3 regions of the Pseudomonas sp. TCU-HL1 genome follow, and region 1 is predicted to be linked to each of the others. Evidence: predicted binding sites of a transcription regulator. Region 1 holds the regulator's gene; each other region holds the start of a gene.
What was found. The regulator LexA, encoded in region 1, represses DNA repair genes until DNA is damaged. The targets are predictions, from matches to a motif close to CTGTNTNNNNANACAG.

Region 1 (10,131 bases):
CGCCCGCCTGAAAGGTTCGCCACGCCTGGTACTTAGCCAGGAAGACATCGAACCAGGCGTCGGCCGCGAACGCTTCTCCGCCCGCGCCCTCCCGGATCTGGCCATCCAGGCCAAAGCCACCGAGCCATTGGCCGCCCTGCGTCGCTTCTTGGAGGAATTCCCCGGGCGCGTGCTGTTCAGCGCCGAATCCGCCGGACGCCGCGAAGTCCTCCTGGAAATGCTCGCCCGCCTCAAGCTGCGCCCGCAGGAAGTCGAAGGCTGGCCAGCCTTCGTCGCCAGCGCCGAGCGCCTGGCCATTACCATTGCACCACTGGATGAAGGCCTGCTGCTGGACGACCCGGGCCTGGCGCTGATCGCCGAAAGCCCACTGTTCGGCCAGCGCGTGATGCAGCGCCGCCGCCGCGAACGCCGTAGCGACGCTGGCGACAACGTCATCAAGAACCTCGCCGAGCTGCGCGAGGGCGCGCCCGTGGTGCATATCGATCATGGCGTTGGCCGCTACCTCGGCCTGATCACCCTGGAGATTGACGGCCAGGCCGCCGAATTCCTCGCCCTGCAATACGCCGAGGAAGCCAAGCTCTACGTACCGGTTGCCAGCCTGCACCTGATCGCCCGCTACACCGGCAGCGATGACGCGCTGGCACCCCTGCATCGACTGGGCTCGGAAACCTGGCAGAAAGCCAAGCGCAAGGCCGCCGAGCAGGTGCGCGATGTCGCCGCCGAACTGCTGGACATCTACGCCCGCCGCGCCGCTCGCGAAGGCTACGCCTTCAAGGACCCAAAGGCCGACTACGCCACCTTCTCCGCCGGCTTCCCCTTCGAGGAAACCCCGGACCAGCAGACTGCCATCGAAGCCGTACTGGCCGACATGCTGGCGCCCAAGCCCATGGATCGCCTGGTGTGCGGCGACGTCGGCTTCGGCAAGACCGAAGTGGCCATGCGTGCCGCTTTCGTCGCCGTGCACAGCGGCAGGCAAGTAGCCGTGTTGGTGCCCACCACCCTGCTCGCCCAACAGCACTACAACAGCTTCCGCGACCGTTTTGCCGACTGGCCGGTGACCGTGGAGGTGATGAGCCGCTTCAAGTCCGCCAAGGAAGTGGAAGGTGCGGCGCAGCAATTGGCCGAAGGCAAGATCGACGTCATCATCGGCACCCACAAACTGCTGCAGGATGACGTGCGCTTCAAGAACCTGGGCCTTGCCATCATCGACGAGGAACACCGCTTCGGCGTGCGCCAGAAGGAGCAGCTGAAATCGCTGCGCAGCGAGGTGGATATCCTCACCCTGACCGCCACGCCCATCCCGCGCACGCTGAACATGGCCGTGGCGGGCATGCGCGACCTGTCGATCATCGCCACGCCTCCGGCGCGTCGCCTGTCGGTGCGCACCTTCGTCATGGAACGGCAGACCACCGCCATCAAGGAAGCCCTGCTCCGCGAGCTGCTGCGTGGCGGCCAGGTCTACTACCTGCACAACGAGGTGGCGACCATCGAGAAATGCGCCGCCGAGCTGGCCGAACTGGTGCCGGAAGCGCGCATCGCCGTCGGCCACGGCCAGATGCGCGAACGCGAACTCGAACAAGTGATGAGCGACTTCTACCACAAGCGCTTCAACGTGCTGGTGGCCTCGACCATCATCGAGACCGGCATCGACGTCCCCAGCGCCAACACCATCGTCATCGAGCGCGCCGACAAGTTCGGCCTGGCCCAGCTGCACCAGTTGCGTGGCCGCGTCGGCCGCAGCCATCACCAGGCCTACGCGTACCTGCTGACGCCCCCGCGCAAGCAGATGACTGATGACGCGCAGAAGCGCCTGGAAGCCATTGCCAACGCGCAGGACCTGGGCGCTGGATTCGTCCTGGCCACCCACGACCTGGAAATCCGGGGTGCCGGCGAACTGCTGGGCGATGGCCAGAGCGGCCAGATTCAGGCGGTCGGCTTTACCCTTTACATGGAAATGCTCGAACGGGCAGTGAAGGCCATCCGCAAGGGCGAACAGCCCAATCTGGAGCAGCCGCTGGGCGGCGGCCCGGAGATCAACCTGCGGGTACCGGCGCTGATTCCCGAGGACTACCTGCCCGATGTGCACGCGCGGCTGATCCTCTACAAACGCATCGCCTCGGCAGCCGACGAAGACGGCCTGAAGGAGCTGCAGGTGGAGATGATCGACCGCTTCGGCTTGCTGCCCGAGCCCACCAAGCACCTGGTGCGCATGACCCTGCTCAAGTTGCAGGCGGAGAAGCTCGGCATCAAGAAGGTCGATGCCGGCCCGCAAGGGGGTCGCATCGAGTTCGACGCCACGACGTGCGTCGATCCGCTGGTACTGATCAAGCTGATCCAGGGCCAACCCAAGCGCTACAAGTTCGAAGGCGCCACCCTGTTCAAGTTCCAGGTGCCCATGGAGCGCCCGGAAGAACGCTTCAATACCCTTGAAGCGCTGTTCGAACGCCTGACCCCGCAGTAGTCTGCGGAATGATTGCCCCTATAAGGAATAACCATGCGTGCCATCCGTAACTTCGCCCTGCTGCTCGCCCTGCTGGCCCCGGCAGCCTTCGCCGACGGCCTCTACTCGGTGGAGATGATCATCTTCCGCCAGGCCGGCGACCCCATTCCTGCCAGCCAGCCGGCCCCGGATGACTGGGCAGCAGGCAGCCAATCCATTGCGGGCAGCGAGCGCGGTACGGCCCTCGATGGCGAAGCGGCCAAACTCAACCCCAATGCCGGCTATGAAGTCCTTTTGCACAAGGCCTGGTCCCAGAACCTGTCCGCCACCCCGAACAGCGTGTCGGTGACCTCCGGCGAGCAGCAACTGGGCCACTATCCGGTGGAAGGCACCCTGGCCCTCACCCTTGATCGCAGCGTCGATGCCCGAGCCGACTTCTGGATCAACCAGTTCGACGGCAGCGGCCTGATCAACACCAGCGAGCGCCTGCGCCAAGGCACCCGCCTCAAGAACGGCGAACTCACCTACCTCGACCACGGCAACCTGGGCATCCTGATTCGCGTCAGCCCGCTCTAAGGCCCCATGAGCGCCCTGCTCGACCAACTGAGGCACGTGGATTGGCACCTGGACTTCGATCCAGGCGCCGTCTCGCGGGGCCAGGCCTACGCGAAAGAAGACCGCATCCGCCTGCTCAGCCTGAGCGACACCGCCATCGAAACCAGCTGTGAAGGTTCCGCCGGCCATTTCTATACCCAGTTGATTCGACTGGCCCCCCAGGGCCTGGGCGTCGTCGGCCGCTGCAGCTGCCCCGTGGGCTTCAACTGCAAGCATTGCGTCGCAGCCATCGTCCATCTGCTGGCACAACCCGCCTCCGGCTGGCAACTGACGCCCACCCCCAGCGAACGACCGGTGGACGACCTGATGCCGGTCCCACACCTGATTCTCGGCAGCCATGCCCAGAGCCAGTACGACCTGCGCAGCGGCCGCATGGTCGGCAGCCAACAGCACCGCGCCGGGCTGCTGTTCGATTACGGCGGCGCCCATGCCCACGGCAAACCGATGCGCCCCGAGCGACTGCACCACCGGGTCAACGGCGAACGAATCTCCATCGCCCGCCAGCCCAAGGCTGAACAGGCCTGGCGCGACAGCCTGCGCCAACTGGGTTTCAAGGAGTCGTTGCGGCAGAGCCTGGCGCTCCCGGCAAACAGCGCTGAAATGTTCGAGCTTCCCAGCGACGAGCAATGGCTGCATTTCATGCGAGAACACCTGCCTGCACTTCGTGAGCAAGGCTGGCAGATCGATATGCGTCCTGGCTTCCAGTTCGACCTGACCCAGGTCGAAGGCTGGTACGCCGAAGTGGACGAAGCACCCGGCCGCGAATGGTTCGACCTCGAACTGGGCATCGTCGTCGAAGATCGCCGCATCAGCCTGCTGCCCGTGCTGCTGCGCCTGATTCAGCGCAACCCGGAGTTGCTGGACCCACAGAACCTGCAACGCCGCAGGGACGACGAGCAATTGCGCCTGCAGCTGGACGCCACCCGCGCCTCCGATGGCCGCCCCTTGCAGGTGATGCTGCCCTTCTCCCGGCTCAAACCCGTCCTGACCACTCTAGGGGAGCTCTATCAACGCGACCAGGAGCCGGGGCAGTCTCTTCGCCTGAGCCGGCCCGACGCAGCACGCCTGAGCCAGCTGGAGAACCTGGATCTGCAGTGGCAAGGCGGTGATGAGTTGCGCGAACTCGCGCGCAAACTACGCGACAGCGGAAAGGTCGCCGTGACGCCACCCAAAGGCCTGAACGCGGAACTCCGCCACTATCAGCTCGAAGGTGTGGCCTGGCTGCAAACGCTGCGGGAGGTTGGTGCGGGCGGCATCCTCGGCGACGACATGGGCCTGGGCAAGACGCTGCAGACCCTGGCCCACCTGCTCCTTGAGAAAGAGGCCGGCCGCCTGGACCGCCCTGCCCTGGTCGTGATGCCCACCAGCCTGATCCCCAACTGGCTCGACGAAGCGGCACGTTTCGCGCCGGATCTGCGCACCCTTGCCCTTCATGGTCCGGGACGCAAGAAAGCCTTCGCGCACATGGCAGAACATGACCTGCTGCTGACCACTTACGCCCTGCTCCCGCGCGATCTGGAGCACTTCACGGAACTGCCGCTGCACCTGCTGATCCTCGACGAGGCGCAGTACATCAAGAACCCCACGAGCAAGGCCGCGCAGGCTGCCCGTCAGTTGCAGGCACGCCAACGCCTCTGCCTGACAGGCACGCCCCTGGAAAACCACCTCGGCGAACTCTGGTCGCTATTCCACTTCCTGATGCCCGGCTGGCTCGGCGACAGCCAGAGCTTCCTGCGCAACTACCGCAATCCCATCGAGAAGCAGGGTGACACCACGCGGCTGACTCACCTGAATGCGCGCCTCAAACCCTTCCTGCTGCGCCGCAGCAAGGAAGCAGTGGCCACGGAACTGCCGGCCAAGAGCGAGATCACCCAGTGGGTCGAGCTCAGCGATCGTCAGCGCGACCTCTACGAAACGGTGCGTCTGGCCATGGATAGCAAGGTACGCGACGAAATCGACCGCAAGGGGCTGGCGCGCAGCCAGATCGTGATCCTGGAAGCGCTGCTGAAGCTGCGCCAGGTCTGTTGTGACACGCGCCTGATCGAAGAAAGCGGCGCCCGTTCGCCGCGTGGCAGCAGCTCAGGCAAGCTGGACAGCCTGATGGAGATGCTTGACGAGTTGATTGCCGAAGGCCGCAAGGTCCTGCTGTTCTCGCAGTTCACCAGCATGCTGGCCCTGATCGAGGGCGAACTGCATAAGCACGGCATCGACTACGTGCAGATCACCGGCGATACCCGCGACCGGAGGACGCCGGTGCAACGCTTCCAGAACGGCGAAGTGCCGCTCTTTCTCATCAGCCTCAAAGCCGGAGGCACGGGCCTCAACCTCACCGCCGCCGATACGGTGATCCACTACGACCCCTGGTGGAATCCGGCCGTGGAGCGGCAAGCCACCGACCGTGCGTATCGCATTGGCCAGGATAAACCCGTGTTCGTGTACCGCATGATTTCGCGCGGCACGGTGGAAGAGAAAATCCAGCAACTGCAGGCGCAGAAGGCCGCCCTGGCGCGAGGTGTTCTCGACGGTCGCGAGAAAGAAGACTGGCGATTGCAGGAAGACGATATCGACGCGCTGCTCGCGCCCCTGCCCCGCTTCGCGTGATTCCAGCCTGTGGCGGTGCGGTCAGTGGCATGCCCCGGACGAGATCGTGGCACGACCCCGTCCGGCAGGGCACTCAACTTTTCAACAGATGGGCCAGGACATCGCGCACCTTGCCTATCCCCTCGGCCAGCGCGGCTTCGATCTCGGCCATGGTGATGATGCCTTCGGACTTGCCGGCAGCCGGATTGACCACCAGCGACAGGCAGGCGTAAGGCAGGTCCAACTCGCGCGCCAGAGCCGCCTCGGGCATACCAGTCATACCGACGATATCGCAGCCGTCACGCTCGAGACGGGTGATCTCGGCAACGGTCTCCAGGCGCGGCCCCTGGGTACAGCCGTAGACACCGAAGTCGCTGTGCGGATAGTCGCAGGCATTCAGCGCGGCCAGCAGCTTGCCGCGCAGACCTTCGTCGTAGGGATGACTGAAATCGATATGGGTCACATGGTCCAGATCGCCCTCGAAGAAAGTGCCGATGCGGCCGTGGGAGTAATCGATGACCTGGTGCGGTACCACCAGGTGACCACTGCCCATCGCCGGATGAATGCCACCCACCGCGTTCACCGCAATCACCGCCTGGGCACCGGCGTGCTTGAGCGCCCAGAGGTTGGCGCGGTAGTTGACCTTGTGTGGCGGAATCCGGTGCGGATGTCCGTGGCGGGCCAGGAACAGCACGTCGTGTCCGGCATACTCGCCGTGGACGATACCGGCCGAGGGCGCGCCATAGGGCGTCTCAGGGTTGAGCAGGGCTTTCATGCTCAGGCCATCGAGCTGGGTCAGGCCTGTACCACCGATGATGGCGAAGACGGTCATGGAGGTTTCCTCAATCGATCAACTGGGCTTCACGCAGGTCTGCAACAGCCTGCAGCCAGCGGGGATCCTGTCGGTACTCGGTACCGGGGAAGGCGCGGCGGCGCATGCGCGCCAGGCTCGCCGGTGGCGTGACGCCCAGGCGCTGCAAACGCTCGAGGGCCAGTTCGGCAGACGCTCGGTCATTGCATACCAGGCCCATATCGCAGCCGGCGGACAAGGCAGCTTCGATACGCTCGGCAGCGTCGCCCACCACGTGGGCGCCAGCCATGGACAGGTCATCACTGAAGATGACACCGGAAAATTGCAGTTCGCCACGCAGGATGTCCTGCAACCAGCGCCGGGAGAAGCCGGCGGGCTGGTTGTCCACCTGCGGATAGATGACGTGGGCCGGCATCATGCCATCCAGTTGCGACGCAAGCCGGGTAAAGGGAACCAGGTCGCTTGCGCGAATCTGCTCGAGGCTACGCTCGTCTGTCGGGATAGCCACATGAGAGTCGGCCTCCGCCCAGCCATGGCCAGGGAAGTGCTTGCCGGTGGCAGCCATACCGGCCTGGCGCAGGCCACGAATGAAGGCGCCGGCCAGGCGCGCGGCGCGTTCCGGATCTCCCTCGAAGGCACGACTGCCAACCACGGCGCTGCGCTGGTGATCGAGATCCAGCACCGGCGCGAAGCTGATATCCAGGCCAACTGCCAATACTTCCGTCGCCATCAGCCAGCCGCATTGCTCGGCCAGGTGCTCGGCATTGTCGTTGTCGGCCAGGGCTCGCATGGCCGGCAGGCGCAGAAAGCCCTGTCGCAGACGTTGCACGCGCCCACCTTCCTGGTCGACAGCAAGAATCAGGTCAGGACGCACAGCGCGGATAGACGCGCAGAGTTCTCGAACCTGCCGGGGGCTCTCGATATTGCGGGCAAAAATGATCAGACCGGCGACTTCCGGCTGACGGAGGATCTGTCGATCCTCAGCGCTCAGCCAGGTGCCGCCGACATCCAGCATCAAGGAACCTTGCATGGAAAATCCTTAGGAGAGTTCAGCCGCCGCCCAGACAGGGCACGGCGCTTCGTCTATGCGTACCGCACAGTGGACGGGTACCCGGTCGAAGAGTTCCAGCACATCGGCATTGCGCAGACGAATGCACCCATGGGAACGGGGTACTCCCATGGGCTCGCTGTCCGGCGTACCGTGCAAATAGATATAGCGACGGAAGCTGTCCACGTTGCCCAACCGATTGCGCCCAGGCTCGCGACCGCTCAACCAGAGGATGCGGCTGAGGATCCAGTCACGCCCAGGGAAGCACTCATGTAGCTCGGCGTTCCAGACTTCGCCAGTCCAACGTCGGCCACGCAGCACCGCACCGAGAGGCAGCCCCTCCCCGATGCGCGCACGCACCTGATGCAGGCCGCGGGGAGTGCAGTTGGAACCACTGGTTTCGCCCGCGCCGTTCAGCGCTGTAGACACGGGCATGCGCAGCACCAGCCGCCCATCGGCAAAGCCGTAGAGCTGCTGGTCGGCAATGGAGATATGCAGGAGATCGAGGGTTTGCATGGGCCGCAAGCTTAGCCGATCAGCCTGCCTGCGCCCATCGTTTTAAGCCTTGGCGGGCACTGCGGGAGTCTTGCTACGGGGCTTGAGAACGGCACTGGCCAATGTTTCGTCGGTGACCCCCGTTTCAGCTCGCATGCCGGCAGCCAGGAAGGGCACCATCAGGCGCATGACCTGCTCAATGGAGGTATTAACACCGAAGTCATTTTCCGCCATAGCCCGCAGCGCCTTGATACCGGACATGCTGAATGCGGCAGCACCGAGCATGAAATGCACGCGCCAGAACAGCTCCAGTGGAGGTACTTTCGGGGCCGACTCGTTGACCAGCAGCATGTAGCGACGAAAGACCTTGCCGTAAACCTCTTCAAGGTACTTGCGCAGGTGTCCCTGGCTCTGACTGAATGCGAGCCCGAGCAGTCGCATGAAAATTGACAGATCATTGCCGCTTCGGGGTTTGACTGCCAGCGACTGTTCGACGAGCATTTCCAGCAGCTCTTCAAGGCTGGCCTTGCTTTCCGCCTTGGTCTGGCGCCTGTCCAGCTCACGCTCCAAGCTCTGGCAGAACGGACCGAGGAAGCGCGAGAAGACCGCCTGGATCAGCGCCTTCTTAGATCCGAAGTGGTAGTTCACTGCCGCCAGGTTCACCCCGGCCTTGCTGGTGATCAGGCGCAACGAAGTCTCGGCAAAGCCTTTCTCCGCGAACAGCTGTTCCGCAGCATCCAGAATGCGTTCAACGGTTTCCGACTGGGCCATGGCTCCTCCGCCTGACAAACACTTGTTTGAAACATACGTTTCAGCCGGCTGCCCTGTCAAGCCGTGCTCACCATTATCTGACGCAACGGTCACCCGCCCCGCCATCACTGCCCTGGAAGAAGCGACCTCCCCCAGCAAGCCCGCCTGTTCGCCCCTCACTTGAAAAGAAGCGTTGCCAAGGACGGATCACTGTATATAATCCCAGTCACTGTATAAAAAGACAGAGCGCCGCCATGCTGAAACTGACGCCCCGCCAAGCCGAGATTCTCGCATTCATCAAGCGCTGCCTTGAAGACAATGGCTTTCCCCCTACCCGCGCAGAGATTGCGCAGCAACTCGGCTTCAAATCGCCCAACGCCGCCGAAGAACACCTCAAGGCTCTGGCCCGCAAAGGCGCTATCGAGATGACCCCCGGTGCCTCACGCGGCATTCGCATCCCCGGCTTCGAGCCCGGCAACCACGACGAAGACGGGCTGCCTGTGATAGGCCGGGTCGCCGCCGGCGCCCCCATCCTCGCACAACAGAACATTGAAGAATCCTGCCGCATCAACCCGGACTTCTTCCATCCTCGCGCCGACTACCTGCTACGCGTTCGCGGCATGTCCATGAAGGACATCGGAATCTATGACGGCGACCTGCTTGCAGTACATAGCACTCGTGAGGTCCGGAATGGGCAGGTGGTGGTAGCGCGCCTGGGTGACGACGTCACCGTCAAGCGCTTCAAGCGCGAGGGTGACAAGGTCTGGCTGATTGCCGAGAACCCCGAGTTCGCCCCAATCGAAGTCAACCTTGATGAACAAGACCTGGTGATCGAAGGTTTGAGTGTCGGCGTAATCCGCCGCTAAAGGAGGCCTTATGCAGTTCCCGCAGTCGCTTGGTCGGTCGCAGCTCCCGCTGTTCCATGACGCTATTCTGGCCAACCCCGTGGTGCCAATGCTGACGGAGGTGGTGGTTGAGCCCCAACAGGAAGAACCGGAAGCCTTCAGCGAGCTTTCGCTGCGCGGTGCGACCGGGCACTGCCGCCATCTGTTGGCCTCCGTGCTGCGCGAGCTGAGCGAAGAACAAGATGCGCGCTGGCTGACACTGATTGGCGCCCCCGCCGGCCTGACCCGAGACTGGCTGCGTGAGTCCGGCCTGAATCGTGAACGCATCCTGTTGCTTCAGCCCCGAGGGCAACAGAGCGCCCTTGAGCTGACCTGCGAAGCACTGCGCCTGGGCCGCAGCCACACCGTCGTCAGCTGGCTCCAACTGGGACAGAAAGCTAAACGCCAGCTAGCCCACGCCGCACGCCAGGGCAGCGCACAAAGCTTGAACATTCTGCTGGGCTAGAAAGGGGAGCGGGAACAGGCCACGAGCAGCGCCCGTAGACAT
Region 2 (10,131 bases), 3.0 Mb from region 1:
CCCGGCTGGACCCGGTGTTTGCGCGCCAGGGTGTAGATGCTGTCGAGGCGTTCTTCCAGTGTCTGCTGGCGTTCCGGATCGGCGTCGAAATGATCGAGGAAGCGATTGAGCTCGCCCATGGCTTCCTCGACCTGGATCTGTGCGCTGGAGAGCAAATTGACCGCCTCTGCCAGTGCGCCGGGCTGGGCGTGGAAGGCGGTGAGGCGATTGAGGCTGGCGGTCAGGGCGCTGAGCACGTTGCCGGCATCGCTCTCGCTGCACATGTCGGTGACCTGCCGGCAAGCGGCCAGCAGGCTCTCCGCGTTGGTTAGGTTCTTGTGCTCTTGCTCCAACTGTTCCAGCTCGTTCTCGCCCAGGGCGAGGTTCTCCAGTTCGTCCAGCTGGTAGCTCAGCAGTTGGTGGCGGGCGCGCTGTTCATCGCCGGCGCGGGAAAGGCGTTCCAGCTCCTGGCGGGTTTGCCGCCAGCGCTGGGCGGCCAACTGCACCTGGCGGGCGAGGTCGCTGGAACCGGCGAATTCGTCCAGCAGGCGGCGATGGGTGTCGGCTTTGAGCAGGGACTGGTGTTCGTGCTGGCCATGGATATCAATCAGCAGTTCGCCGAGGCTCTTCAGGTCGCCGAGCGGGCAAGGGGTGCCATTGATGTAGGCGCGGGAGCGGCCTTCGGCGGTGATTACGCGACGCAAGATGCACGGGCCATCCTGTTCGAGATCGCGTTCGGCAAGCCAGTCGCGGGCCTCGGCAATGCTGCTGACATCAAAGCTGGCGAGGATGTCGGCCTTGTCGGCGCCGGGGCGCACCACGCCGCTGTCGGCGCGATCGCCCAGCGTCAGGCCGAGTGCGTCGAGCATGATCGACTTGCCGGCGCCGGTTTCGCCGGTGATCACGGACATGCCGCCTTCGAGCTCCAGGTCCAGGTGTTCGACGATGGCGTAGTTGTGGATCGACAGGTGTACCAGCATGGTGCGACTCCCGCGCTGAGATGGCTGGCTATTTATACAGTGTTTGTTTTCTGGCTGACAATTGCCTTTACCCCTTGAACCGACAAATTGCGGCCCCCATATAGGCGGACATATCGGCGGGTCATTGCCCGCAGCTGTCTTGTATGAGGAGGAAAGCATGGCCGACGAACAGACCCTGGATACCCAGACCCCCGAAGCGAATCCTGCTGCTGAAGCCGCATCCGGCGAAGATCTCGCCACCCGCGTGCAGGTGCTGGAAGAGCAGTTGGCTGCGGCCCAGGATCAGTCGCTGCGCGTTGCCGCCGAGCTGCAGAACATCCGCCGCCGTGCCGAGCAGGATGTGGAGAAGGCGCACAAGTTCGCCTTGGAAAAGTTCGCCAACGACCTGCTGCCGGTCGTCGACAGCCTGGAGCGCGGCCTGGAGCTGTCCAGTGCTACCGACGAGACGGTCAAGGCGGTGCGCGAAGGCATGGAGCTGACCCTCAAGCTGCTCCACGACACACTTAAGCGTCACCAGCTGGAAGCTGTGGACCCCCACGGTGTGCCCTTCAATCCTGAGCACCACCAGGCCATGGCCATGGAAGAAAGCACTCATGTCGAACCGGGTAGCGTGCTCAAGGTGTTCCAGAAGGGCTACCTGCTCAATGGTCGCCTGCTGCGCCCCGCCATGGTGGTGGTCAGCAAGGCACCGAGTGCCACGCCGCCGTCGATTGACGAGCAGGCTTGAAATCCGGCTTCGGGCCCCCATCTGTTAGATCAAGCGTTTATGTGCTGCCGCGGTCCGTAAAACGAGGCCGCGGAGAATCCAAAGTTTCGGGAGAGAGAATATGGGCAAAATCATTGGTATCGACCTGGGGACCACCAACTCTTGCGTGGCCATCCTGGAGAACGGCAACGTCAAGGTGATCGAGAACGCTGAAGGCGCTCGCACCACGCCGTCCATCATCGCCTACACCAACGACGGCGAGACCCTGGTGGGCCAGTCCGCCAAGCGTCAGGCGGTGACCAACCCGCAGAACACCCTGTACGCGGTGAAGCGTCTGATCGGTCGTCGCTTCGAAGAAGACGTCGTACAGAAAGACATCAAGATGGTTCCTTACAAGATCGCCAAGGCCGACAACGGTGACGCCTGGGTCGAGGTGAAGGGCCAGAAAATGGCGCCACCGCAAATCTCTGCGGAAGTGCTGAAGAAGATGAAGAAGACCGCCGAAGACTACCTCGGCGAGCCGGTGACCGAAGCAGTGATTACCGTTCCGGCCTACTTCAACGACAGCCAGCGCCAGGCCACCAAGGACGCCGGCCGTATCGCCGGTCTGGACGTCAAGCGCATCATCAACGAGCCGACCGCGGCTGCGTTGGCCTATGGCATGGATAAGGCCAAGGGTGACCACACCGTCATCGTTTATGACCTGGGCGGCGGTACCTTCGACGTGTCGGTGATCGAAATCGCCGAAGTCGACGGCGAGCACCAGTTCGAGGTGCTGGCCACCAACGGCGACACCTTCCTCGGTGGTGAAGACTTCGACCTGCGCCTGATCGACTACCTCGTTGAAGAGTTCAAGAAAGAGTCCGGCATGGACTTGAAGGGCGATCCCCTGGCCATGCAGCGTCTGAAGGAAGCTGCCGAGAAGGCGAAGATCGAGCTGTCCTCCGCTCAGCAGACCGACGTCAACCTGCCGTACATCACTGCAGACCAGACCGGTCCGAAGCACCTGAACGTGAAGATTTCCCGCGCCAAGCTGGAAGCCCTGGTGGAAGACCTGGTTGCGCGCACCATCGAGCCTTGCCGCATTGCCCTGAAAGACGCCGGCCTGGACGTGTCCGACATCCAGGAAGTGATCCTGGTTGGCGGCCAGACCCGTATGCCGCAGGTGCAGAAGCAAGTCGCTGACTTCTTCGGCAAAGAGCCGCGCAAGGACGTGAACCCGGACGAAGCTGTCGCCATCGGTGCTGCCATCCAGGGCGCGGTGCTGGCCGGCGACGTCAAGGACGTACTGCTGCTCGACGTATCCCCGCTGACCCTCGGTATCGAAACCCTGGGTGGCGTGATGACCGCGCTGATCGAGAAGAACACCACCATCCCGACCAAGAAGTCGCAGGTGTTCTCCACTGCCGATGACAACCAGTCCGCCGTGACCATTCACGTGCTGCAAGGTGAGCGCAAGCAGGCTACTCAGAACAAGTCCCTGGGCAAGTTCGACCTGGCCGAGATTCCGCCAGCTCCGCGTGGCGTGCCGCAGATCGAAGTGACCTTCGACATCGACGCCAACGGCATCCTGCACGTGTCCGCCAAGGACAAGGCCACCGGCAAGCAACAGTCCATCGTGATCAAGGCGAACTCCGGCCTGTCCGAGGAAGAAATCCAGCAGATGGTGCGTGATGCCGAGGCCAACGCCGAGGAAGACCGCAAGTTCGAAGAGCTGGCCGCTGCCCGCAACCAGGGGGACGCGCTGGTCCATGCCACTCGCAAGATGATCACCGAGGCTGGCGACAAGGCCACCGCCGAGGAGAAGGCTGCCATCGAGAAAGCATTGGGTGAGCTGGAAGTGGCTGTGAAGGGCGACGACAAGGCTGAGATCGAAGCCAAGATGAACGCACTGTCCCAGGCCTCCACCCCGCTGGCACAGAAGATGTACGCCGATCAGGCCCAGGCCGGTGAACAGCCGCAAGCCTCGGGCGCGGACAAGGCTGGCGACGATGCCGTTGACGCCGAGTTCGAAGAGGTCAAGGAAAACAAGTAAGTGTCACGCTTGCTTCCGCCTCAGCGTGCGGGGACTTTCGCCCCGTACGCCTGATCCGTCACGCGGGAGCTTGCTCCCGCGTTGGCGCGTCTGGGGCTGGTGAATTCGAGAGTGCAGGAAACCTATGGCTAAACGTGACTTTTACGAGATCCTCGGTGTTGAGCGTGGCGCCAGCGAGGCCGAGCTGAAAAAGGCTTATCGCCGGCTGGCGATGAAGCACCACCCGGACCGTAATCCGGGGGACAAGGAGTCCGAGGATAAATTCAAAGAGGCCAACGAGGCCTACGAAGTGTTGTCCGACGCCAGCAAGCGTGCGGCGTACGACCAGTACGGTCATGCGGGGGTAGACCCGCAGATGGGCGCGGGCGCCGGTGCTGGCTTCGGTGGCGCCAGCTTCTCCGACATCTTCGGTGACGTATTCAGCGACTTCTTCGGTGGACAGCGTGGAGGCCAGCGTGGCGGTCCGCAGCGTGGCAGCGACCTGCGCTACACCCTGGAGCTGGATCTGGAAGAGGCGGTGCGCGGCACCACGGTGACCATTCGCGTCCCCACCCTGGTCAACTGCAAGACCTGCGATGGCTCGGGGGCCAAGAAGGGTACCAGCCCGGTCACCTGCACCACCTGCGGCGGTATTGGTCAGGTGCGCATGCAGCAGGGCTTCTTCTCAGTGCAGCAGACCTGCCCGCGCTGCCACGGTAGCGGCAAGATGATCAGCGACCCTTGCGGCAGTTGCCATGGCCAGGGGCGCGTGGAAGAGCACAAGACGCTGTCGGTGAAGGTGCCGGCCGGTGTCGATACCGGGGATCGCATCCGCCTCACCGGCGAAGGCGAAGCCGGCGCCCTGGGCGGGCCGGCCGGCGACCTCTATGTCGTGGTCAATGTGCGTGAGCACCCGATCTTCCAGCGCGATGGCAAGCATCTCTACTGTGAAGTGCCGATCAGCTTTGCAGACGCTGCCTTGGGGGGCGAACTTGAAGTTCCGACCCTGGATGGCCGGGTCAAGCTGAAGATTCCGGAAGCGACCCAGACCGGCAAGCTGTTTCGCTTGCGTGGTAAGGGCGTGGCTCCGGTTCGTGGCGGCGGTGCCGGCGACCTGATGTGCCGGGTGGTGGTGGAAACACCGGTCAACTTGGACAAGCGCCAGCGCGAACTGCTTGAGGAGTTCCGCAAGTCGCTGCAGGACGATGGCTCCCATTCGCCCAAGGCCAGCAGCTGGTTCGAAGGCATGAAGCGCTTCTTCGGCGATCTCTAAACGATGAGCTGGAGGGCGGAGGCCGGGGTCGCGCATCTCGGGGGCGCCCTCCTGTCTCGGGCTTCCAGCTTGGAGCTTACTTTTATGCGACGTATTGCTGTGATGGGCGCCGCTGGGCGCATGGGCAAGAACCTGATCGAGGCGGTTCAGCAGGCGCAGGGCGCCGGTCTGACTGCCGCCATCGATCGTCCGGACAGCACCCTGGTCGGCGCCGATGCCGGTGAGCTGGCTGCGTTGGGGCGAATCGGTGTGCCGCTGTCGGGCGATCTGGCCAAGGTGGCCGATGAGTTCGACGTGCTGATCGATTTCACCCATCCGTCAGTGACCCTGAAAAATCTGGAGGTTTGCCGTCAGGCCGGTAAGGCCATGGTGATCGGCACCACCGGTTTCTCTGCTGAAGAGAAGGCGCTGCTGGCGGCTGCCGCCAGGGAAATCCCGATCGTCTTCGCGGCCAATTTCAGCGTCGGCGTGAACCTGTGCCTCAAGCTGCTGGATACCGCCGCTCGCGTGCTGGGTGATGAGGTGGACATCGAGATCATCGAAGCGCACCACCGCCACAAGGTGGATGCGCCGTCCGGCACTGCGCTGCGCATGGGGGAGGTGGTGGCCGACGCGCTGGGGCGCGACCTGTCCAAGGTGGCTGTGTACGGTCGGGAAGGTCAGACCGGTGCGCGGGCTCGGGACACCATCGGCTTTGCCACCGTGCGTGCAGGTGACGTGGTGGGCGATCACACCGTCCTCTTTGCTGCGGACGGTGAGCGCGTCGAGATTACCCACAAGGCCTCCAGTCGCATGACCTTCGCTCGGGGCGCGGTGCGTGCTGCGCTCTGGCTTGAAGGGCAGGGCGCGGGCCTGTACGACATGCAGGATGTGCTCGGTCTTCGCTGATGCGCGATCGGCTGCGCGTCGGAGTAACGGCGTTGGCAACAGCTTCGGAATGCTCATTTACAGTCGTAAACTCCGCTTCCTCAGCTGTTTCCGCCTTGTTGCTCTCTAGCTCGCGCGATCGCTGGATTGTTAGATGGGATGTCTTTCGGGTGGACCGAAATGACGCATTCCTATAAACTGCAGCTTTAGTGTGTCCACTAAAAGTTACGCAGAAATGGCTCAGATAAAAAAGCGGGGTGACGGTATCAACGTCATCCCGCTTTTTTACAACCTGCGTTTGCTTCAGCCTTGATCTACGGGAGGTCTTCTTGACTAAGCCAGCCATACTCGCGCTTGCCGACGGCAGCATTTTTCGCGGCGACGCCATTGGGGCCGATGGCCATACCATCGGTGAGGTAGTGTTCAACACTGCCATGACCGGCTATCAGGAAATCCTTACCGATCCTTCCTATGCCCAGCAAATCGTCACCCTGACCTATCCGCACATCGGCAACACCGGCACCACGCCGGAGGACGCCGAGGCTAGTCGTGTATGGGCCGCCGGCCTGATTATTCGCGACCTGCCGCTGCTCGCAAGCAACTGGCGTAGCAAGCAGTCGCTGCCGGATTACCTGAAAGAAAACGGTACCGTTGCCATTGCCGGCATCGATACTCGCCGCCTGACCCGCATCCTGCGCGAAAAGGGTTCGCAGAATGGCTGCATCCTCGTGGGTGATGACGCCACCGAAGAGAAAGCACTGGAACTGGCGCGCAGCTTCCCTGGCCTGAAAGGCATGGACCTGGCCAAGGTCGTGTCCTGCGAGGAGCGTTACGAGTGGCGCTCCAGCGTGTGGAATCTGGAAACCGACAGCCATCCGGAAATTGCTGCCAGCGACCTGCCGTATCACGTGGTGGCCTACGACTTCGGCGTCAAGCTGAACATCCTGCGTATGCTGGTGGCCCGTGGCTGCCGCCTGACCGTGGTGCCGGCCCAGACCCCGGCCAGTGAAGTGCTTGCGCTGAATCCGGACGGTATCTTCCTGTCCAACGGCCCTGGCGACCCCGAGCCGTGCGATTACGCCATCCAGGCTATCCGCGAGTTCCTCGACACCGAGACTCCGGTTTTCGGCATCTGCCTCGGTCACCAGTTGCTGGCCCTGGCCTCCGGTGCCAAGACCGTGAAGATGGGCCATGGCCATCATGGCGCCAACCACCCGGTGCAGGACCTGGATTCCAGCGTGGTGATGATCACCAGCCAGAACCACGGTTTCGCTGTGGATGAGTCGACCCTGCCGGCCAATCTGCGTGCCACCCACAAGTCGCTGTTCGATGGCACCCTGCAGGGTATCGAGCGTACCGACAAGGTCGCCTTCAGCTTCCAGGGTCACCCGGAAGCCAGTCCTGGCCCGAACGACGTGGCGCCGCTGTTCGACCGCTTCATCGCGGCGATGGCTGAGCGTCGCTGAGACCGCTGAAGAGGCCTGCGAAGATGATGCCGACTCTGGGGATCACCGACCTCTGGACCTATGTCCTGGGTACGCTGTTCATCGTCCTGCTGCCGGGGCCGAACTCGCTGTTCGTGCTCGCCACCGCCGCCCAGCGCGGCGTGGGCGCCGGCTACCGGGCGGCCAGCGCGGTGTTCCTCGGTGATGCGATCCTGATGCTGCTGTCGGCACTGGGAATCGCCTCACTGCTTAAGGCCGAACCGATGCTGTTTCTCGGCCTGAAGTACGTTGGCGCGGCCTACCTGTTCTATCTGGGCGTCGGCATGCTCCGGGGTGGCTGGCAGAAGTTGCGCCAGCCGGTCGAGCACGCTGTTCCGGCGAAGGAAATGGACGTCAATCAGCCGTTCCGCAAGGCGCTGCTGCTGAGTCTGTCCAATCCCAAGGCGATCCTCTTCTTCGTGTCCTTCTTCATCCAGTTCGTCGACCCGGGATACGCCTACCCCGGGGTGTCGTTCCTGGTGCTGGGCGCGATCCTCGAAGTCATCAGCGCCCTTTACCTGAGTTTCCTGATTTTTTCCGGTGTGCGTCTGGCGGCCTGGTTCCGCCGGCGGCAACGGTTGGCTGCCGGCGCTTCCAGCGGCGTCGGCGCCCTGTTCGTCGGCTTTGGCGTGAAGCTGGCCACCGCAACCCTGTCCTGATTATTGCAACGAGAGTCCCATGCCCAAGCGTACAGACATCAAGAGCATCCTGATCCTCGGTGCCGGCCCCATCGTGATCGGCCAGGCCTGCGAGTTCGACTATTCCGGCGCTCAGGCCTGCAAGGCCCTGAAGGAAGAAGGCTTCCGCGTCATCCTGGTGAACTCCAACCCGGCCACCATCATGACCGACCCGGCCATGGCCGACGCCACTTACATCGAGCCGATCAAGTGGGCGACTGTCGCCAAGATCATCGAGAAAGAGCGTCCTGACGCCCTGCTGCCCACCATGGGTGGCCAGACCGCGCTGAACTGCGCGCTGGATCTGGAGCGCCATGGCGTGCTGGCGAAGTTCGGTGTGGAAATGATCGGCGCCAATGCCGACACCATCGACAAGGCTGAAGACCGCTCGCGCTTCGATCGGGCCATGAAGGACATCGGCCTGGCCTGCCCGGTTTCGGGTATCGCCCACAGCATGGAAGAAGCCTACGGCGTGCTGGAGAAGGTCGGCTTCCCCTGCATCATCCGTCCCTCCTTCACCATGGGCGGCACCGGTGGTGGCATCGCTTACAACCGTGAAGAGTTCGAAGAGATCTGCGCTCGTGGCCTGGACCTGTCGCCAACCAGCGAGTTGCTGATCGACGAGTCGCTGATCGGCTGGAAGGAATACGAGATGGAGGTGGTCCGCGACAAGAAGGACAACTGCATCATCGTCTGCTCCATCGAGAACTTTGACCCGATGGGCGTGCACACTGGCGACTCCATCACCGTGGCCCCGGCGCAGACCCTGACCGACAAGGAATACCAGATCCTGCGCAACGCCTCCCTGGCGGTGCTGCGTGAGATCGGCGTGGAAACCGGCGGTTCCAACGTGCAGTTCGGCATCTGCCCGAACACCGGCCGCATGGTCGTAATCGAGATGAACCCGCGCGTATCGCGTTCCTCGGCCCTGGCCTCCAAGGCCACCGGCTTCCCGATCGCCAAGATCGCCGCCAAGCTGGCCGTCGGCTACACCCTCGACGAGCTGCAGAACGACATCACCGGCGGTCGCACCCCGGCTTCGTTCGAACCGGCCATCGACTACGTGGTAACCAAAGTCCCGCGCTTCGCTTTCGAAAAATTCCCGAAAGCCGACGCCCGCCTGACCACCCAGATGAAATCCGTGGGCGAAGTCATGGCCATCGGCCGTACCTTCCAAGAGTCCGTGCAGAAAGCCCTGCGTGGTCTGGAAGTGGGCGTTGCCGGCTTCGATCCCAAGCTGGATCTGAACGATCCGGAAGCCGAAGGCATCCTCAAGCGCGAGCTGACCGTGCCGGGCGCCGAGCGTATCTGGTACGTGGCTGACGCCTTCCGCGCCGGCAAGACCATCGAAGAAGTCTTCGACCTGACCCGTATCGACGAGTGGTTCCTGGTGCAGATCGAGGACCTGGTCAAGGACGAAGAGAAGGTCAAGACCCTCGGCCTCTCCGGGATCGACGCTGACCTGATGCGCAAGCTCAAGCGCAAGGGCTTCTCCGACTCCCGCCTGGCCAAGCTGCTCGGCGTCACCGAGAAGAATCTGCGCAACCACCGTCACAAGCTGAAGGTGCTGCCGGTCTTCAAGCGCGTTGACACCTGCGCGGCCGAATTCGCCACCGACACCGCCTACATGTATTCGACCTACGAGGAAGAGTGCGAGGCCAACCCGTCGAGCCGCGAGAAGATCATGATCCTTGGCGGCGGCCCCAATCGCATCGGCCAGGGCATCGAGTTCGACTACTGCTGCGTGCACGCCGCGCTGGCCATGCGTGAAGACGGTTACGAGACCATCATGGTCAACTGCAACCCGGAAACCGTTTCCACCGACTACGACACCTCCGATCGCCTGTACTTCGAGCCGGTGACCCTGGAGGACGTGCTGGAAATCGTCCGCGTCGAGCAGCCGAAAGGTGTGATCGTCCAGTACGGCGGCCAGACCCCGCTGAAACTCTGCCGTGCCCTGGAAGAGGCTGGCGTACCGATCATCGGTACCAGCCCGGACGCCATCGACCGCGCTGAAGACCGTGAGCGCTTCCAGCAGATGGTCCAGCGCCTGAACCTGCGCCAGCCGGCCAACGCCACCGCGCGCAGCGAAGACGAGGCCCTGGCTCACTCCAAGGTCATCGGCTACCCGCTGGTGGTTCGCCCGTCCTA
Region 3 (10,131 bases), 2.5 Mb from region 1:
GAGCCGGCCGGAGGGTGCGGCGGAGCGGGTCAGCGAACGCGTGCAGGAGGACGACTCGCTGCAGGCCCCCGACAGTGCGCGGACGCTGATCGAGGTGTTGGACTGGCATGTGCGTCAGCATCCGGGGCATATCCACGTGCGCCTGCTGGGCGACGACGAGCAGCCGGACGACATCAGCTACGGCGCCCTGCAGCGTGGCGCGTTGGCGGTAGCTGGCGGATTGCAGGACGGCGGCCTGCGGGCGGGGCATGCCGTGGCGCTGATGCTGCCCACTGGGCGCGATTTCCTCGTGGGATTCTTCGGCATCCTCCTGGCCGGCGGGGTGCCGGTGCCCATCTATCCGCCGCTGCGCCTGACACAGATTGAGGAGCACCTGCAGCGCCAGGCCGGCATTCTGCGCAATGCCGGGGCCAGGGTGCTGATCACGGTGGCGGAGGCGAAACTGCTCGCCCGCCTGCTCCAGCCCCAGGTGCCGAGCCTGGGTCGTATCGCCAGCGTGGCGGAGCTGAGCCGAGGCGGGGTGGAAGGCACACCTCCAGCACGGCAGCCGGAGGACATCGCCTTTCTCCAGTACACCTCGGGCAGTACCGGGCAGCCCAAGGGGGTGATGGTCAGCCACGCCAACCTGCTGGCCAACCTGCGCGCCATGGGGGCTGCGCTGAAGGTCGGGTCGCGAGACGTTTTCGTCAGTTGGCTGCCGATGTACCACGACATGGGCCTTATCGGCGCCTGGCTGGGCAGCCTGTATTACGGTTTCAGCCTGGTGCTGATGTCGCCTCTGGCGTTCCTCGCCAGGCCGAAGAACTGGCTGTGGACGATCCACCGCTTCCGCGGGACCCTGTCGGCGGCACCCAACTTCGCCTACGAGCTGTGCCTGAGCAAGATTCCCGAAAGCGACCTGGCAGGCCTGGACCTGAGTACCTGGCGCCTGGCACTCAATGGCGCCGAACCGGTCAGCCCTGATACTTTGCGGCGCTTTGCGGAACGCTTTGCACCTTATGGCCTGGACTCCGGCGCGCTGGCGCCGGTCTATGGCCTGGCCGAAGCCACCCTGGGCGTGGCCTTCCCGCCCCTGGGGCGCGGGCCGCTGCTGGACCGGGTGCAGCGCGAAGCGTTCCAGACGCGTGGCGAGGCGTTGCCCGCTGGCCCGGATGACCCGGCCGCGCTGAGTTTCGTCGCCTGCGGCCGGCCGCTGCCTGGCCACCAGATGCGCATCGTCGACGGCAACGGTGTAGAGCTTCCCGAACGTCGGGAAGGCCGCCTGCAATTCAGCGGACCCTCCACCACCTCGGGCTATTTCCACGCGCCGGAAGAGACCCGCAAGGTGCTGCAGGACGGCTGGATGGACTCGCTCGACCTCGCCTACATGGCCGCTGGCGAGGTCTATCTCACTGGCCGTGCCAAGGACCTGATCATCCGCGCCGGGCGCAATATCTACCCCTATGACGTGGAGGCGGCGGTGGGGCGCCTGCCTGGCTTGCGCAAAGGCTGTATTGCGGCTTTCGGCAGCCGCAATCCGGCTACCGGCACCGACCGCCTGGTGGTAATGGCGGAAAGCCCCGAGAGGGACCTGGCCAGGCAACAGCACCTGCGCCAGGAGATCAATCGCCTCGTGGTCGAGCTGACCGGCGTGCCGCCCGATGACATTGTGCTGGCGCCGCCGCGCAGCGTGCTGAAGACCTCCAGTGGCAAGATCCGCCGCGCAGCCTGCCGTGAACTCTATGAGCGGGGCGAGGTGGGGCTGCCGCGTCTCGCACCCTGGCGCCAGATACTGCGGCTGTCGGTGCACGCGCTGCGCGGCTACCTCGGACGTGCCGGGCGCAGGGGGCGGACGCTGCTGTTTGCTGCCCGTGTCGGGTTGTTGTTCTGGCCATTCGCCGTGCTGACCTGGCTGGTTGTCGCTGCCCTGCCGCACCAGACGTGGTGCCGTACCATCGCCCACCTGTCCGCAGGCACCTTCCTGCGCCTGGCCGGGGTTCCGTTCAGTGTCGAGGGGCTGGGCAATCTGCCCGGAGTGGGGGCGAGCGTACTGGCCGCCAACCATGCCAGCTATCTGGATGGCGTCGTGCTCTGCGCGGCGCTGCCGCCCCACTTCGCCTTCGTCGCCAAGCGCGAACTGGCTGGCCAGTGGGTGGCCGGCCTGTTCCTGCGCAGGCTGGGTGCCCGGTTCGTCGAACGCTTCGACCTGCAACGAAGCGTCGCCGACAGCGCAGACCTGGCCCAGGCGCTGCGGGGCGGACAATCCCTGGTGTTCTTCCCGGAGGGCACCTTCACCCGCGAACCGGGCCTGCGCCCCTTCCACATGGGGGCCTTCGTGCTGGCCGCGAGTGCCGGCGTGCCCTTGCTGCCGGTCGCCATTCGCGGCACCCGCGAGGTACTGCGTGACGGCCAGTGGCTCCCGCAATGGCGATCTTTGCAGGTCCGCATCTGTGCGCCCTTGCGGCCCGGCGGAGCGGGCTGGCTGGAGGCGATCAGGCTGCGGAACGAGACGCGGGCGGCATTGCTGGCGCAACTGGAAGACGCCGAGGCGGCCTTGGGTTGAACCTCCTGTCTTTCCTTGATTGACGGGGAGAAGCCTCTGCGATTTACTGTATATAAATACAGTATTCGTAGGATTTCCCCCAATGGCCTTGGCGATATTTCCTGGCCCTTTCGGCAGTCCCTCCCCGGGGCTGCCGTTTTTCTCTTCCGGCAATGGGCGCGCCTGATGGGCGCTGTCGTTGCCCTCGACGCCCTGCTCAACGAGCGGCGGGTCTGGAAAGGCCAGTCCGGTGCGCCGTCGGCCGGCAGCGAGCAGCCCACCGGCCATAGCGTTCTGGACAGCGTGCTGCCGGGCGGTGGCTGGCCTGAAGCCGCTCTCAGCGAAATCCTGGTTCCAGCCGCGGGCCTGGGTGAACTGCGCCTGCTCTGGCACACACTGGCGCGGCTGACCGCCAGTGCCGAGCGTGTGGTGCTGGTGGCACCGCCGCATATCCCTTATCCCCAGGCCTGGCAGGCGGCTGGCGTGGACCTGCGCTGGCTGGCGCTGGTGGAGGCCAGCGGCCGCGATGCGCTCTGGGCCGCCGAACAGTGCCTGCGCTCCGGTAGTTGCGGTGCGGTGCTCTGCTGGCCGCAGCAGGCCGATGACCGCGCCCTGCGTCGCTTGCAGGTGGCCGCCGAGACCGGCCAGACCCTGGCCTTTGCCTACCGTCCGCTCGATGCCGCCCTCAACCCCTCGCCAGCGGCCTTGCGCATCGCCGTCGATGGACGGCCGGCGCAGTTGCGGGTGCTCAAGTGCCGGGGTGGGCTGCCACCGGCCGCGCCCATCGCCCTGGCCCGGTGAAACCGTCATGCGCTGGGCCTGTATATTGCTGCCGCAATTGGCGCTGGATGGCGTGCTGCGCGGTCACCCCGATCCCGCGGCGCCCCTTGCTCTGGTGACCGGCACACCCCAGCGCCGCGTGCTGCGTGCGCTCAACCTGGCAGCCAGGGACCTGGGCCTGCGTCCTGGCCAGTCATTGACCGCTGCCCATGCCCTGACCCGTGACTTCGCCCTGGTGGAATACGACCCGACGTCCATCGAGCGCTGGCAGCAGTTGCTCGCCGCCTGGGCCTATGGCTTCAGCTCCCAGGTCAGCCTGCGCTATCCGCGTTGCCTGTTGTTGGAGGTGGAGTCCAGCTTCGCCCTGTTCGGCCCGTGGCCACGCTTCGAAGCGCGGCTGCGGCAGGAGCTGGCGGCCCTGGGGTTCCGCCACCGTATCGTGGCCGCGCCCAACCCGGCGGCGGCGCGGGTTCTCGCCAATGCCTACGATGGTTTGGCGCTGGCGAGCCAGGATGAGTTGCGTCAGGCCCTTGGGCGCATGCCGGTGGATCGTGCTGGACTGTCGCGGGAGGCCGCCACTGCGTTCTCCCGCATGGGCCTGCGTAATCTGGAACAGGTGCTGGCGTTGCCTCGGGACACCGTGGCCCAGCGCTTTCCCAGCGAAGTGCTGCTGCACCTCGACACCCTGCTCGGCGAGCGTCCCCTGGCGCTGGAGTATTACCGGCCGCCGGATGAGTTCGACCTGCGCATCGAGCTGAATTTCGAGGTGGAATCCCACCAGGCGTTGCTCTTCCCTCTGCGCCGCCTGACTGCGGATCTGGCTGCCTTCCTCGCTGGGCGTGATAGCGGCGTGCAGCGTTTCACCCTCCATCTGGAGCACCGTGACCTTCCTGAAACCCAGGTGCCGGTGGGGCTGCTCAGTGCCGAGCGTGACGCGGCCATGCTCTTCGAGCTGGCCCGTGGGCGCCTGGAGCAGTTGCAACTGCCGGCGCCGGTGCAGGCCTTCCGCCTGCAGGCGCGGGACCTGCCGGCCTTCGTACCGGAGCGGCGTGAGCTGTTCGACGAGCGCCCGCAGCAATTCCTGCCTTGGGAGCAATTGCGCGAACGCCTGCGGGCACGGTTGGGGGACGATGCGGTGTACAGCCTGGCGGCCCGTGCCGATCACCGTCCCGAGTACGCCTGGCAACTGGATGCAGACGGTCCGCACGTGCCGCTCCTGCCTGGCCCGCCACGCCCTGGTTGGCTGTTGCGCGAGCCCATGCCCCTGCGGGAGTCGTCCATCCGCATCCTGGCCGGCCCCGAGCGCATCGAGTCCGGCTGGTGGGACGGCGGCGATATCCGCCGCGACTACTACCTGGTGGAAACCCGCAGCGGCCAACGCGGCTGGGCTTTTCGCACGGTGAACGGGGAGGGGCCGTTGCTGTTGCACGGCTGGTTCGCATGAGCGCCTACGCCGAGTTGCACTGCCTGTCCAACTTCAGTTTCCAGCGCGGAGCTTCCAGTGCCAATGAATTGTTCCAGCGCGCTGCATGTCACGGCTACGAAGCCCTGGCGATCACCGATGAATGCAGCCTGGCCGGTATCGTCCGCGCCTGGCAGGCGGCCAAGCGGGCTGAACTGCCCCTGGTGATCGGCAGCGAGGTACGTGTCGACGGCGGGCCCAAGCTGGTGTTGCTGGTGGAAAACCTGACCGGTTACCAGCGTCTCTGTCGCCTGGTAACCCAAGCGCGGAGGCGGGCGAAGAAAGGCGAGTACCGCCTGTTGCGTGACGACCTCGCGGAGTCCACCGATGGCCTGTTGGCCCTCTGGGTACCTGATCAGGAAAGCGATGACCACGAAGGTCCCTGGCTGCGCCAGTGCTTCCCCGAGCGGCTATGGCTGGCCGTGGAGCTGCACCAGGGCCCGGACGACGCCGGGCGTCTGGCGCGCCTGCAGACCCTGGCCGAGCGCCTCGGAATCCCGCCCGTGGCGTCTGGCGATGTGCATATGCATGCCCGTGGCCGCCGTGCCCTGCAGGACTGCATGACGGCTGTGCGTCACCACTGCGCGGTGGCGGAGGCCGGGCACCGGCTGTTTCCCAACGGCGAGCGTCACCTGCGCCGCCGCGAGGTGCTGGCCAGCCTTTACCCGCCGGAACTCCTCGCTGAGTCGGTGTGCATCGCGCGCCGTTGCGGTTTCAACCTGGCGCAACTGCGCTACCAGTACCCACGCGAAGTGGTGCCGGAAGGGCACAGCCCCAGCAGTTGGCTGCGTAGCGAGACCGAAAAGGGCATGCGCAGGCGCTGGCCGGATGGCGTGCCGCAGAAGGCGCGGACACTGGTGGAGAAGGAGCTCGCGTTGATCGCCGAGCTGGGCTACGAGAGCTACTTCCTCACGGTGTACGACATCGTCGAATTCGCCCGCCGAGAGAGCATCCTCTGCCAGGGGCGCGGCTCGGCGGCCAACTCGGTGGTCTGCTTCGCCCTGGGCATCACCGAATTGAACCCGTGCAATGCCACCGAACTCCTGTTCGAGCGGTTCATGTCCCGGGAGCGCAACGAGCCGCCGGATATCGACGTCGATTTCGAGCACGAGCGCCGCGAGGAAGTCATCCAGTACGTGTTCCACCGCTATGGGAGGGCCAGGGCCGCCCTCACAGCGGTGGTCAGCACTTACCATGGCGCCGGCGCCATACGCGATGTGGCCAAGGCCCTGGGCCTGCCCCCGGACCAGGTCAATGCCCTGGCCGACTGCTGCGGTGGCTGGAGCGATGCAGCGCCCTCGGCGGAGCGTCTGCGCGAGGTCGGCTTCGACCCCGAAAGCCCGGTGTTGCGCCGGGTACTAGCGCTGACCAACGAGCTGATCGGCTTTCCCCGGCACCTGTCCCAGCACCCCGGCGGCTTCGTGATTTCCGACGCGCCGCTGGACAGCCTGGTGCCGGTGGAAAACGCCAGCATGGCCGAGCGCACCGTGATCCAGTGGGACAAAGACGACCTCGACCTTGTCGGCCTGCTCAAGGTGGATGTGCTGGCTCTCGGCATGCTCAGCGCGCTGCGCCGCTGCTTCGCCCTGATCGAGCGCTACCGGGGCAGGCGGTGGACGCTGGCCACCTTGCCCCAGGGAGACACCGCCACCTACGACATGATCAGCCGCGCTGACACTATCGGTGTATTCCAGATCGAGTCGCGGGCGCAGATGTCCATGCTGCCGCGCCTGAAACCCAGAAATTTCTACGACTTGGTGATCCAGGTGGCCATCGTCCGGCCGGGGCCCATCCAGGGCAACATGGTCCATCCCTACCTGCGCCGGCGCAACAAGGAAGAGCCGGTGACCTATCCGAAGGACGAGCTCATCCCGGTCTTCGAACGCACCCTGGGCGTGCCGCTGTTCCAGGAGCAGGTGATGCAACTGGCCATGGTTGCCGCCGACTACACGCCTGGAGAAGCCGATGAACTGCGCCGTAACATGGCCGCCTGGAAGCGCCATGGCGGCCTGGAACACCATCGCCAGCGCCTGACTTCGCGAATGCTCGCCAAGGGGTATGAACAGGCCTTCATCGAGCAGATCTTCGAGCAGATCAAAGGCTTCGGCAGCTATGGCTTCCCTGAATCCCACGCGGCCAGTTTCGCCCTGCTCACCTACGCCAGCTGCTGGCTGAAATGCCACGAGCCAGCCGCCTATGCCTGCGCCCTTATCAACAGCTGGCCCATGGGCTTCTACAGCCCTGACCAGGTGTTGCAGGATGCCCGGCGCCATGGCATCGAAGTGCGTCCTGTAGATGTGCGGCATTCCGCGTGGGACTGCTCCCTGGAACCGTTGGAACAGGAAAGCGAACCGGCCATCCGCCTTGGGCTGCGCATGGTGCGAGGTTTTCGTGAGGACGATGCACGACGCATCGAGGCGACGCGGCAAGCTGCGCCTTTCAACAGCGTCAGCGACCTCATCCAGCGCGCCCGCCTGGATGCCCGCGCCCGCGAACAGCTGGCCGACTCCGGTGCCCTGCGCGGCTTGGCCGGGCACCGTTATCGGGCACGCTGGGCGGTGGCCGGCGTGGAAGTGCAGGCGCCACTCTTCGCCGGCCTGGCGGAACAGGAGGAGGCACAGGTGGCCTTGCCGCTGCCCAGCGTGGGCGAAGACATGCTCACTGACTACGCCACGCTGGGCACTACCCTCGGGCCGCACCCCATCGCGTTGCTGCGGAGTGCGCTGCGCAAGCGGCGTTGCCGCAGTTCGCGGGAACTGCTGGCGGTGGAACACGGGCGGCAGGTCAGCGTCGCTGGCCTGGTGGTGGGACGGCAGCGCCCGCAGACCGCCAGCGGGGTGATTTTCGTCACCCTGGAAGACGAACACGGCATGGTCAATGTGGTGGTCTGGCACGACCTGGCTGAACGCCAGCGCCGGGTACTGGTGGGCTCGCAACTGCTGCAGGTGGAGGGCCGCCTGGAGTCGGTGGACGGCGTGCGCCATCTCATTGCCCGACGCCTGCAGGACCTGACGCCGCTGCTGGCCGGGCTTGACGTGAAAAGCCGAGATTTCCATTAGATCGGCGAAGATCGCTGCTCAATGCTGAGCATTCTCGTGGGAGCGAATTCATTCGCGAATGAACTCGCTCCCACAAGGTGCCATCAGGTGATTGCGGAATTGCCGTCAGTGCGGAGTAACCGGAGAACCTTTCGCCTTGTGCCGTCGGAACGAGCGGGAGGAGTGGGGCGGCGAAGGCCGGCTGTGATGATGGTGGTGATGGTGGGAGATCCTGAGCATGGCCCACAGCAACGCGACCGCTGCCAGCAGCCAGCCCATGATCATCAGGGCTATGAAGATTTCGGGACCCATTGCAGACCGCCTCTGGCGCCAAAGTGAAGGACGCACGCCCTGAGTCTAGCCGCGCCATTGTGACGGCCACTTGAAGCCGGCTGCCTTTGGTCGGCTGGCACGAAGGAATCAGACGAGACGACTATCCGCACTCCTGGCCCATGTTGCGCTTGGCCTTCTCGGTAGGCGCATTGCGATACTGCTCGGTCCAGAACTGGCACTTGGCGTCGTTCAGTCGGCGTTGTTCCTCCAGCCGTTCCAGGCGCTCGTTGTCTGCGCGCTGGGCGGCGTTGTAGTTCTCCTCGTACTTCTGCAGACGCTCTTCGCCCGTGCTCGGTGGCGTTGGCGCCGGCGCCGGTTGCGGTGGGAAGGGCGGTGGGGTGAAGACCTGGGCCACCGGGGCCTCGCTCTCGGTCGTATAGAACTGGTAGCCGATATAGGTGGTCAGGCCGATGGCGATGAAGCCGAGCCAGACCCCGAGGGCGACGCTCAGGGTCAGGATCAGGGGATTGAAGCTGATACGCAGGACGCGGCGAGGACGGACCATGGAGCCTCCGGAGCGGTGGGCGGCAGAATCAGTGTACCTCCAGTACCTCGAAGGTCTGCCGGCCATTGCCAATAGTCAGCGTCACCTCGGCGCCTTCGACCTTGCCCAGCAGCGCCTGGCCCAGAGGCGAGCGGGGGCTGATCACGGTGATTTCCTCGCCTTCGTCCACCACCTTCAGGCCGGCGGCTTCCGGGCCGAGGAACAGCCGCTGTTCGCTGCCATCTTCGGCGGCCAGCAGCACCAGGGCGCTAAGCTGGATGCCGCGCTCAGGGTCGAACGGGCGCAGGTTGAGGTTCTCGAACAGGCCCAGCGCCTGCTTGATCTCGGCCGCGCGTCGGGCCTGGCCGGTGGCCAGGTAGGAGGCCTCCAGTCCGAGGGTGTCGTACTTGTTCTCCGCGATATTCTCCTGGTGGGTCGCCGCTTCGTAGGCGGTCTGCGCCGCGCGTTGCAGCAACTGCAGGTCAGCGGCGAGCTTGTCGAGAATCAGGCGGTGGATACGGGCTTTGTTCATGGCGAGGGCAGGGTCGGAGGGCCAGGCGGACCATTCTAAGGGGCCAGGCATGGTTGCGGAAAACAGGTCTGTGCAAGGAGAGGACGAACCTGTGCACAGAGTTGGCGCAGAAGGACGCTCGTACCCGCTCGGAGAAGGTCCCTGGAGGCCCTTTCTCATGCCATTCGCCATCGACTGGAACGCCCGTACAACACAGCTTCCAGCGGGTTTTTCGGGGTAAATGCTCCGCAACGGGGCGCGCAGGGTATTGACAACTTCAAGTTGTGCACAGCCGCGAAGCAGCCTCGCAAAAGGCTGGCGAAATCCCCTGTAAGCGCTTGATTATCAGTGCTGATTTCGTAACCACATGAAAAATAAGGAATTTTATAATTGGTGAAAAAATCATCAGTTTGAGTGGAGGCCCCGATCCACAAGCACTTGGTGATGTTTCGAGCATCTTCTTCACAGAGTTATCCACAGCTTCTGTGGATTGTCCCAAGCACTTGCTCTAGAACGCGACCTGCGGAAATTACAAGACTTTACCTGCTACGAAAAAGGAGTAGAGTTGCGCGCCTTTCCGGCCATCAGCCCCTGTTTCATGAAGTACCGCGTCCCCGCCGAGTCCGTTTCCAATCCGCAAACGCTGCCGACCCGAGTCGCTCTCTGGCTGCTGGATAACCCGCGCCTGGGTCAGGCGCCGAGCGTGAAGCGGTTCGCCGGCAAGCTGCTCAAGCAGCCCGCGCGCGAGGGCGTCGTGGCTGCGCAGAGCCGCCTCGGCCAGATGCTCTGCCGCGATTGCGGCAACCAGCGTGACCGCCGCATCGGCCTGGACATGCTGCGCCAGGCCGCCCGCGCCGGCGACCGCCGCGCACAGCTTGAGCTGGGGCGTTTCTGCAGCCAGCCACGCATCAACGAACCGGAGCAGGCCCGTCACTGGCTGGAACAGGCCGCCGCCCAGGGCTCCCACGAAGCCAAGCGGCTGCTCAACCGCCTTCCGCTGCA

Region 2: recN (DNA repair protein RecN) is a predicted target of LexA. The motif match lies at 984-999, and genes of this name have one in related genera.
Region 3: imuA (translesion DNA synthesis-associated protein ImuA) is a predicted target of LexA. The motif match lies at 2,589-2,604, and genes of this name have one in related genera.

Annotation. Positions count from the first base shown of each region.
Region 1 covers NZ_CP015992.1:2,310,388-2,320,518, reverse strand. Annotated here, with positions in the region: gene mfd (transcription-repair coupling factor) at 1-2,461, shown strand, start outside; gene THL1_RS10670 (CsiV family protein) at 2,495-3,016, shown strand; gene THL1_RS10665 (DEAD/DEAH box helicase) at 3,023-5,656, shown strand; gene THL1_RS10660 (S-methyl-5'-thioinosine phosphorylase) at 5,730-6,467, opposite strand; gene nagZ (beta-N-acetylhexosaminidase) at 6,478-7,476, opposite strand; gene THL1_RS10650 (L,D-transpeptidase) at 7,486-8,010, opposite strand; gene THL1_RS10645 (TetR/AcrR family transcriptional regulator) at 8,053-8,760, opposite strand; gene lexA (transcriptional repressor LexA) at 8,994-9,605, shown strand; gene sulA (SOS-induced cell division inhibitor SulA) at 9,616-10,089, shown strand.
Region 2 covers NZ_CP015992.1:5,322,988-5,333,118, reverse strand. Annotated here, with positions in the region: gene recN (DNA repair protein RecN) at 1-959, opposite strand, end outside; gene grpE (nucleotide exchange factor GrpE) at 1,117-1,686, shown strand; gene dnaK (molecular chaperone DnaK) at 1,787-3,700, shown strand; gene dnaJ (molecular chaperone DnaJ) at 3,825-4,952, shown strand; gene dapB (4-hydroxy-tetrahydrodipicolinate reductase) at 5,037-5,840, shown strand; gene carA (glutamine-hydrolyzing carbamoyl-phosphate synthase small subunit) at 6,149-7,285, shown strand; gene leuE (leucine efflux protein LeuE) at 7,312-7,962, shown strand; gene carB (carbamoyl-phosphate synthase large subunit) at 7,982-10,131, shown strand, end outside.
Region 3 covers NZ_CP015992.1:4,792,378-4,802,508, reverse strand. Annotated here, with positions in the region: gene THL1_RS21945 (AMP-binding protein) at 1-2,542, shown strand, start outside; gene imuA (translesion DNA synthesis-associated protein ImuA) at 2,708-3,322, shown strand; gene THL1_RS21935 (Y-family DNA polymerase) at 3,330-4,745, shown strand; gene THL1_RS21930 (error-prone DNA polymerase) at 4,742-7,822, shown strand; gene THL1_RS21925 (hypothetical protein) at 8,235-8,639, opposite strand; gene THL1_RS21920 (GreA/GreB family elongation factor) at 8,668-9,150, opposite strand; gene THL1_RS21915 (tetratricopeptide repeat protein) at 9,728-10,131, shown strand, end outside.